2 regions of the Providencia sp. PROV200 genome follow, and region 1 is predicted to be linked to the other one. Evidence: predicted binding sites of a transcription regulator. Region 1 holds the regulator's gene; the other holds the start of a gene.

Region 1 (4,587 bases):
AAAACTGGGATCAGCTATTTATACTCAATTGGCTTTAAATATGACTTTAAAAACAATCTAGTTCTTGAAGGTGCATATGGGCAAGCTAAAAGTTATATGGATCAATATTTTGCCAAAGTTTCTTATGCGGCTCCTGTTGTAGGTCGTGATTTACGTATGTCTTATCAATTTTATGGAGCAAAAGACAAGGTTTCAGACGGCGGAGTTAACGATGTTTATGACGGCTTAGCTTGGTTGCAAGCGATGACATTAGGTTACACTTACGATGAGTTTGATTTTAAAGTTGAGGGAACCTATGTAAAAGCTAAAGGTAATCAAGGTTATTTCCTACAGCGTATGACCCCTGGTTGGGCAACATCAAATGGCCGCATGGATATCTGGTGGGATGGCCGTTCAGACTGGAATGCTAATAATGAAAAAGCCGTTATGGCGGGTGTTATGTATGATTTAAAAAATTGGGATTTAGCTGGATGGAAGGTTGGAACCTCATATATTTATGGATGGGACGCTAAACCAAGTACGAATAGCCAATATGCTCAAGATGTACGCTTAAAAGAAAGTGCATGGAACTTTGATATTTTATATACCGTGCAGTCAGGTAGAGCAAAAGATACACTATTTAAGCTGCATTTTACCAAGTATGATAATCATACAGATATTCCGAGCTATGGCGGTGGTTACGGAAATATCTTCCAAGATGAAAAAGATATTAAGTTTATGGTGATGATGCCATTTACTGTATTTTAAAGTATAAAATATTTTAGTCACAATGACTGCTATAGGGGAAACCATGGCAGTCATTAAAAGGTATTACCTTATATTTTTAATAATGAATGGGATATTAGCGTAAGGATAAATGCCTATATTAAAGCTTAAAAATAAGGTGAGTATTTTCACCTTATTTTTATTGTGATTATAAAGATGCATTATTTACACTTTCATTGAGTATCAAAGCGTCTTGTTTTAGTTTATCTTTTAATACGGTAACTTTTTCTGAATGATGAGCTGGATTTTTAACTTGTGCTTGACCAGATAAAATCCCACCTTTTTTAATCGATAAACTGCTGTAATGGATAGTACCGTGGATTTCTCCATTATTTTCAATACTGATAGTATCAGAGTGGCATTCACCTTCAATACGCCCATTTACCACCAGTTCTTTGCAGGTGATATTTCCTGTCACTTGGCCGTTTAACATGACTTTAACCGTATTATCTTTTCCGGTTATATTCCCAATGACTTTTCCATAGATATGCACTTGCTCATTAGAGGTTATATTTCCTTCAAAAACAACGTCCCTAGAGATAATTGTATTCGTTTTTTCTTCACTAATCGTTGGGGTTGATAGTGTGACTTGTTCTTCTATCTTTACAGTCACTTCAGGCTCATGACTTACCGAAGGGGGAGTCGCTGTAGGCGCGGGCTTGTTTTGTCTTTTGGTGAACATTTTACTTACCTTTTTTTGATTGAAGTGTACGATCAAGAACAGTATTGATAATGCAAACGAAAATAAGGCGCTAGTTAAATAACTAAAGAACCACCCTATTAAAGTAAGAAACCAGAAGAAAAAACTTGTATTGAGAAAAAGATATGTTTTTTTCATCAGTTAATCTCTTACAAATTGCTAAAGTACTCAATAAGTTTAGCCAATAAATACAATTACACATTTAAATTGTACGTTAACTTTATGACTACATTTGAATCACTAACTCTCTAATTTAGAGTTAAAATTATAGTAAGGTAATTAAATAATTTTAAATAGTATGAAATGATAGAAATCATCTATGATGTTATTTATATACCACATTGATTGGTAAAGCATAATTCTAGATAACAAATTATAATTATCCGTGAAATAATATAAAGATTTTGATTTGAATTGCAACTATTAAGGTTTTTAATAAAATTCGTATTATCGGCGAGATCTAGTGGTAAATAGTTATGTTTAGGTTATTCACTAGGAATTATCACTAATAGAGTGTAAGAGTATCAATACTTAAAATAAAAAACCCCGATAAAATTGTTTTATCAGGGTTTTGGCATTTTTAACCATTACGTTTCATCAACGATGGTTGAATACTGTTACTCTTTGGCTTCGTGTGCGTCAGCATTGTCACGGCAATCGCCATCTGCGCAATGACCATATAGATATAAACTATGGTTAGATAGTTTAATGCCATGGCGAGCAGCGATATTTTTTTGGCGGGTTTCAATGGATTCGTCAGTAAACTCAATCACTTTTCCACAATCTAAACAGATTAAATGGTCATGGTGATGTTGCTGGGTTAATTCGAATACAGATTTACCACCCTCGAAGTTGTGACGGGTAACGATACCGGCATCATCAAATTGGTTCAATACGCGGTATACGGTTGCTAACCCGATCTCTTCACCCATATCGATCAGCTTTTTATAGAGATCTTCCGCACTGACGTGGTGGCACTCAGGCTCTTGAAGTACTTCCAAAATTTTTAATCTTGGAAGAGTGACTTTGAGTCCAGCATTTTTCAATGCTTTATTGTTGTCTGTCATGCGGGTTTTGTCCTGTATCTTAAATCATAAATTTAACAATAATGAGACATTTTTAACATCAATACAGTTGTCTTCTAAACTGATTTACAATTATAGGCATGGAAAATAAAAATAGAAACCATGCATTGTCTCATTATTTTGATAATCTCGTGAGAACCTATCCTATTAGGATACCTTATCGGTTATTTTAGATTATGCCACTGGCTTAGATGATTCATTTTGTGCAAAACAGTGGCGTAACCTATGGGTAAGGGTTCTTTACATGACCTATTAGCCTAAAATTTCAGCTAAAGACATTTCTTCAGAGATTTGTTTTACCCATGCATCAACACGTTCATCAGTTAGCTCAGGTTGACGATCTTCATCAATCGCTAAACCAATAAAGTGGTTGTCATCTGCCATGCCTTTGGATACTTCAAAGTGATAACCTTCAGTTGGCCAATGACCAACAATAACTGCACCACGAGGTTCGATAATATCGCGGATCGTACCCATTGCATCACAGAAATATTCAGCGTAGTCTTCTTGGTCTCCGCAACCAAATAAGGCGACAAGTTTACCTTCGAAATCAATTTCTTCGAGAGTAGGGAAGAAATCATCCCAATCACATTGGGCTTCACCATAATACCAAGTTGGAATACCGAGAAGTAGAATGTCAAAAGCTTCAATATCTTCTTTGCTACATTTTGCGATATCGTGAACTTCTGCTACATCTTTGCCTAATCTTTCTTGGATCATTTTGGCAATATTTTCTGTGTTACCTGTGTCACTTCCGAAGAAAATGCCTATGACTGCCATAAAGTGATTAACCTCTTGTTTTTCTAAGAGAGCTAGAGGTGATAACTCGCCTTCTAGAGCCCATTTAGAACGAAAATAGATAGAATATTACGCCTTATTTTGGCGAAAAAATGTTGCTAAGTCTGTCAAATTTGTGTGATTTACCAAGATAACGCTATTTGAGTATTGATGTATCAACATGCTCAAGTTGTGACATTAAAATTTCTTCGATCAATTCACTACGGCTTATATTTTTATCTTCAGCTAACTGATTCAATACCGCGACAGCTTCTTCGTTCAGTTTCAATTCAACTCTGCGCAATCCTTTCACTTTATCTCGTTTCAGTTGGTTGCGTTTGTTGATCCTTAATTGTTCATCCCGTGATAGCGGGCTTGTTTTAGGTCGCCCAGGCCTTCGTTCCTCAGCGAACAAATCTAGCGTAGTTCGGTCTGTTTGTTCTTTTGCCATGTTTATAACTGCTAAAAGGGTGTGCCAGTAATTCAGCGCGCCATGATACCCTAGCTAATTCCCTTGTGCTATAGCTTCATCTATCATGATTTGGTTTAATTGGTTGTAAAATGAGCACTTTTAGTAAAAAAGCACCACTTGCCATAGACGTGATGCTTTTTTATCCATGTTATTGCGTTTGTTGGTACCATAAATTGGCGTATAAGCCATTTGAGTTGAGTAAGTTTTCGTGAGTATCCATCTCGTGTACTTCTCCTTGGCAAATCACACATATCCTATCAGCGTGCATAATCGTATTTAGCCGATGAGCAATGCTAATGACGGTTCTTCCTTGAGTAATTAATGGCATATTTTCCATAATGGCGGCTTCTGACTCGTAATCGAGAGCGGAAGTTGCTTCATCGAGAATTAAAATATCGGGTTCGGTGAGCAACGCACGCGCAAGTGCAATTCGTTGACGTTGACCACCTGAAAGATTCGATCCTTTTTCTGATAAGGGATAATTAAAATTATCAGTCAATGTCATGATAAATTCATAAGCACCAGCCAATTTTGCAGCGTGAATAACTTGTTCGTCAGTCGCTTGTGGATGACTTAATCGAATATTATCAGCGATAGACCCGACGAATAAGGTACTTTCTTGTAATACGACGCTCATTTTTCGGCGTAATGAAACGGTATCTGCGACCGCGAGATCCATACCATCAACAATAACTTGCCCATGTTGTGGGACATAAAGCCGTTGTAATAATTTTGTTAGGGTACTTTTCCCGGAACCTGAAGGGCCGGTAATGCCAATAAATTCACCT
Region 2 (4,587 bases), 130 kb from region 1:
CAAAGACAGTTTTGCAGCTGGGGAACTGATTTCTTTTGCTAAATTGCCAATATAAATCATTGGGGCTTTACATTCGCGCAGTGCAGCCGCAATTTCATCCAAAAGCAGTAATGGCATTAAACTGGTAAAAAAACTGCCAGGGCCGATAATAATTAAATCTGCTTGGTGGATGGCTTGTAAGGCTTCTTTCGTTGCCTTGACGGTCGGGTACAAACGTAACACTTGTGGGATTTCATGTAAGGCATCAACATTCACCTCACCGTATACTTCATTGCCCATTTCATCGATAGCCATTAAATCAACAGGAGACTCCGACATTGGGATCAACTGCGCATCAACTTTTAGCATATTGCGGATAAGATTTATGGCTTCTAGCGGGCGTACACTTAGGTGGTCTAATGATTTTAACATTAAATTACCTAAATTATGGCCTGAAAGTTCGCCATTACCGCTGAAACGGTATTCAAACATCGCTGAAGCAATAGATGGCTCAGTAATTAGCTGATTCAAACAGTTACGCATATCTCCCCAAGCGATCCCGCCTTCGGAACGACGAATACGACCTGTAGAGCCTCCATTATCGGTTGTGGTGACAATACCCGTTAAACGAGAACCTAAAGAAGAAAGTGAAGACATCACGCGACCAAGTCCATGCCCGCCCCCAAGAGCGACAACATGCCTAAGATCCGCCAGACTGCAATTCGGCATAGTGTTCCTATATCAGTTAATTTCCAGTACTTATAAAAGCAAGTAAACCAGCGAGTTACGAAATGTGTTTTTTACACTAAAGCCCGTTTTATAGCGACTAAAATAAATTGGGCGTTAATCTATCATAAAACATCATTCTTAGCTTAAGTACTGTGACAAAAAACAATAAAAGAGAGGATTCTGTATTGATGTTGCCCTTAGACGGAAAAATACGCGCGAGAGTTTTCATTTTAAATTATTATCTATATTATGTAAATAATTCTCATTTTCATTGTTTATTTTGTGGATCAATATGTCTGATTCAGAATTACAGCGTCTGTTTGCTCGCCATTCGTCGTCGTTATGCCGTTATCTGAACATCTACCTTAAAGACCATAGTTTAAGTATGGATATCACGCAGGAAAGCTTTGCTCGGTTGGCCGAGTTGATGAAAAATCCCGCCATTCAAGATTTTGAGGCTTATTTGTATCGAATTGCGAAAAACCTGATGGTCGACCATTTCCGCCTACAGAAAAAACAACGATTAATGGCGATCAGTGACCAACAGTGGGAAGAGATCCCATCGCGGGTGAAAGGCCTTGAAGCTACCGTTATTTATGATCAACAACTAGAACAAATTCAGAAAATTATTCAAACTTTGCCATTCAGGACTCAGGAGATATTTCGCTTGCATCGAGAAGAAGGATTAACCCAAACGGAAGTGGCGCAGCATTTAAATATTTCATTAAGTACAGTCGAAAAACATTTAGCCAATGCATTGGCAATGCTAATTCATAAATGGAGAGACTAGTCATGAAGCCATCTGATAGTCCATCTGAAATTGAAAACAAAGCCGCAATGTGGGTTGTGAAAACAACGCATCGCGAGTTGACGCCGCAAGAGAATGAAGCATTTCAGTCTTGGCTCAATGCGTCAGAACAACATGTATCAGCTTACTACCGTGCTCGGCAATTATGGGCACTAACGGCGAGTAAACCGCGACAACAAACAGCAGAAAATCAACAGGCAATGAAAAAAAAGAGACGCCCTCGCTATGTTGGTTTATCGATCGCCGCGGCTGTGCTAGTGAGTGTGTTATCCATGTCAATTTGGTATTTTCAATATACACAGCAAGTGGATTACTATGCGAAAACCGGTGAAATACAGCATATCACCTTACCGGATGGTAGCCGTGTAGATCTCGACAGTGGCGCACAGTTGCAATTAGCGTTTAACTCGCAGTACCGGCAAGTCAATTTGTTACGGGGGCGTGCTTACTTCACCGTCGCACCCAAAACGAGTACGGAACCAAGGCCTTTTCAGGTTATGGCGAAAAATGGCATAACTCAGGCGCTTGGCACTGAATTTTCAGTTGATAATGAAAATAGCGAAGTGGCGGTCAGTGTTTACCAACACAGTGTAAAGGTGTCGCTATTATCAGGGCAGGAAATGGTTATTCCAGCAGGAAACGCCACACAATATCAGTCAGAGATAACACCTATGACTCCTATGGTTAACTCGCATTCTACAGTATGGCGCGAAGGGCAAATTATTTTTCAACAGAAAACATTTTCAGAAGTTATCGCTGCAATAAATCGTTACCGAGACAAGCAAATTATTTTGTTGGCTGATAAACGAGCAGATCACATTAGTGGTGTATTACAAATTAGCACGCTCGATAGTGGGCTAACGCATCTGGCATCATCGTACAATCTATCTGTTTATGAAATTCCATTTTTTACTTTAATTTATTGATTATAAATAATTAATATTGATGTAGATAAATAATGAATAATTTTTATAAAAATTTATTTACGGGTTTTCCTAATCCCTACGTCTTAACCTAAGTGATTATGATTTTTATTACCATTATCATTTTAGGGATGGGAAATGACTCAAAAAAAGCACCACTATAAAAAAGCAACACTTTGTGTTCACCTTGCATTATTTACGTTACCTGCATTTTCGTTCTTTAATCTAGCACAGGCAAACCCAGCGGTAGCGCCTACACAACAAGAAGTCGCCTTTTCTGTTGCAGCGGGCTCGCTTGAAAACAGCTTGCTTCAGTTCGCCCAGCAAGCAAAGGTAGAAATTATTATTCAGAGCCGAGAAATTAATGGTCTACAAAGTCAGGGCTTGAAGGGGAGCTTTACGCCACAGGAGGGGCTACGCCGATTAATCGGTTCAAACCCTGTGCAATATCAGTGGCAAAATAACCGGATTACTATTGAGCGTATTGCGCCTGCTACCAGTGATCCAGTGATTGAGTTAGACAATATTACCGTCACAGCAAGCCAGATCCAGCAAGGGGACTGGGTATATAACAGTCCATCGTCCGTCAGTGTGATCAGTAAAAAACAAATTGATGACCGCCCACCAAAGCACATAGCCGATGTGCTAGAACTCACGACAGGCGTCTATTCGAGTGTTAGCCAGCAAGACCCTTCCTTATCTGTGAATATCCGAGGGATACAGGATTATGGTCGCGTGAATATGAATATCGATGGTATGCGGCAAAACTTTCAAAAAAGTGGCCACGGGCAGCGCAATGGTTCTATGTATATCGATTCAGAACTGCTTTCTGGAGTGGAAATACAGAAGGGCAATACGAGTGGAATGGGGAGTGGTGGAACCTTAGGGGGAGTAGCGACATTCAATACGGTCAACGCGTCTGATTTTTTATCAAAAGATAAAACCTTTGGAGGAAAATTGCATGCGAGTACAGGGTCAAATAATACGCACTTTATTGGTAGCAGTGTGCTGGCATTAGGGAATGAAAAAGCGGATTTACTGTTTGCGGCAAGTGAACGGCGTCTTGGGGATTATAAACCGGGAACTCACGGTAATATTGGTAATATACGTGTCAACAATGGAGCCGGACATTACGATGAACTTGCGAACCAATTAAAGCACACTCGCATTAATGACAGTAATTACAGAATGACCTCTTATCTGGCAAAAGCCGGTTGGAATATCAGTGATGAGCAGCGTTTGCAATTTAATTACTTAGAAACCAAAGTGGCCACGCCAAATGCAGGAACATTAACGAACTTAGGTGGTACATGGCCCTACAAGTTAGGGTGGAAAAGTAGCGGTTTCAGTGATGTAACCGCCAAAAATTATTCTCTTGATTACACCCAATTTAGCGATAACCCATGGAGCACTGAGTTAAAGGGAAAAGTGTATTTTGTTGATACAAAAGACAACACAGACACCTATTCCACAAGCCAAATTTATAATAATGGCTACCAGATGGACACGCGAGTCAAAACGGTAGGGGTACAGCTTGAAAACCATTCAGAAGTTGAATTTAACCATAACAATGTATTAAAAGCACATTATGGTTTGGAAACCTTTCAAGACAAAGCGAGTAGTAGTTCAACACGTGAAGCGGCGAGTGGCGTGACACCGGATGGAAAGCGTTCATTGAGCTCGTTATTTACTAATTTAACCTATGAATACGATGATTGGTTAACATTAGAGGGGGGAATGCGTTATGACCATTATTCTCTCAAAGGACAAACCAGTATGCGTTATGGCGTACTTCCTTATACTAAAGATAATCCATGTACAGGAAGACGGTTACGTGATTGCAAAGTTGTTATGACGACTGAGAGTTGGGACGTTGATAACTCAGAAGGGGCATTTTCACCCCATATTCGTTTAGCGGTACGTCCTAATCTTGAGTGGATGGAATTATTTACCAGCTATGGGCGATCATGGCGCCCGCCTGCCATTACAGAAACGTTAACCACAGGAAGTGCTCACAGTAGTTCGACCCAATTCCCGAACCCGTATTTAAAACCTGAGCGTTCAAATGCTTGGGAGGTGGGAATGAACATCAATTATCCGCAATTGTTCATTGAAGAAGACCGATTTGTCGCGAAAATTGCCTATTTT

Evidence for each region. The regulator Fur, encoded in region 1, represses iron uptake genes when iron is present. The targets are predictions, from matches to a motif close to ATAATAATGAGAACNACTATCAA.
Region 2: the regulator Fur is predicted to act here: its motif matches at 2,541-2,563, upstream of M1E86_RS05510 (TonB-dependent hemoglobin/transferrin/lactoferrin family receptor).

What each region holds. Positions count from the first base shown of each region.
Region 1 covers NZ_CP096307.1:1,370,968-1,375,554, forward strand. The annotation lists gene chiP (chitoporin ChiP) at 1-747, shown strand, start outside; gene M1E86_RS06095 (bactofilin family protein) at 914-1,447, opposite strand; gene fur (ferric iron uptake transcriptional regulator) at 2,083-2,532, opposite strand; gene fldA (flavodoxin FldA) at 2,803-3,330, opposite strand; gene ybfE (LexA regulated protein) at 3,485-3,778, opposite strand; gene M1E86_RS06115 (type I secretion system permease/ATPase) at 3,948-4,587, opposite strand, start outside.
Region 2 covers NZ_CP096307.1:1,236,911-1,241,497, forward strand. The annotation lists gene M1E86_RS05495 (gluconeogenesis factor YvcK family protein) at 1-708, opposite strand, end outside; gene M1E86_RS05500 (RNA polymerase sigma factor) at 1,001-1,498, shown strand; gene M1E86_RS05505 (FecR family protein) at 1,501-2,442, shown strand; gene M1E86_RS05510 (TonB-dependent hemoglobin/transferrin/lactoferrin family receptor) at 2,578-4,587, shown strand, end outside.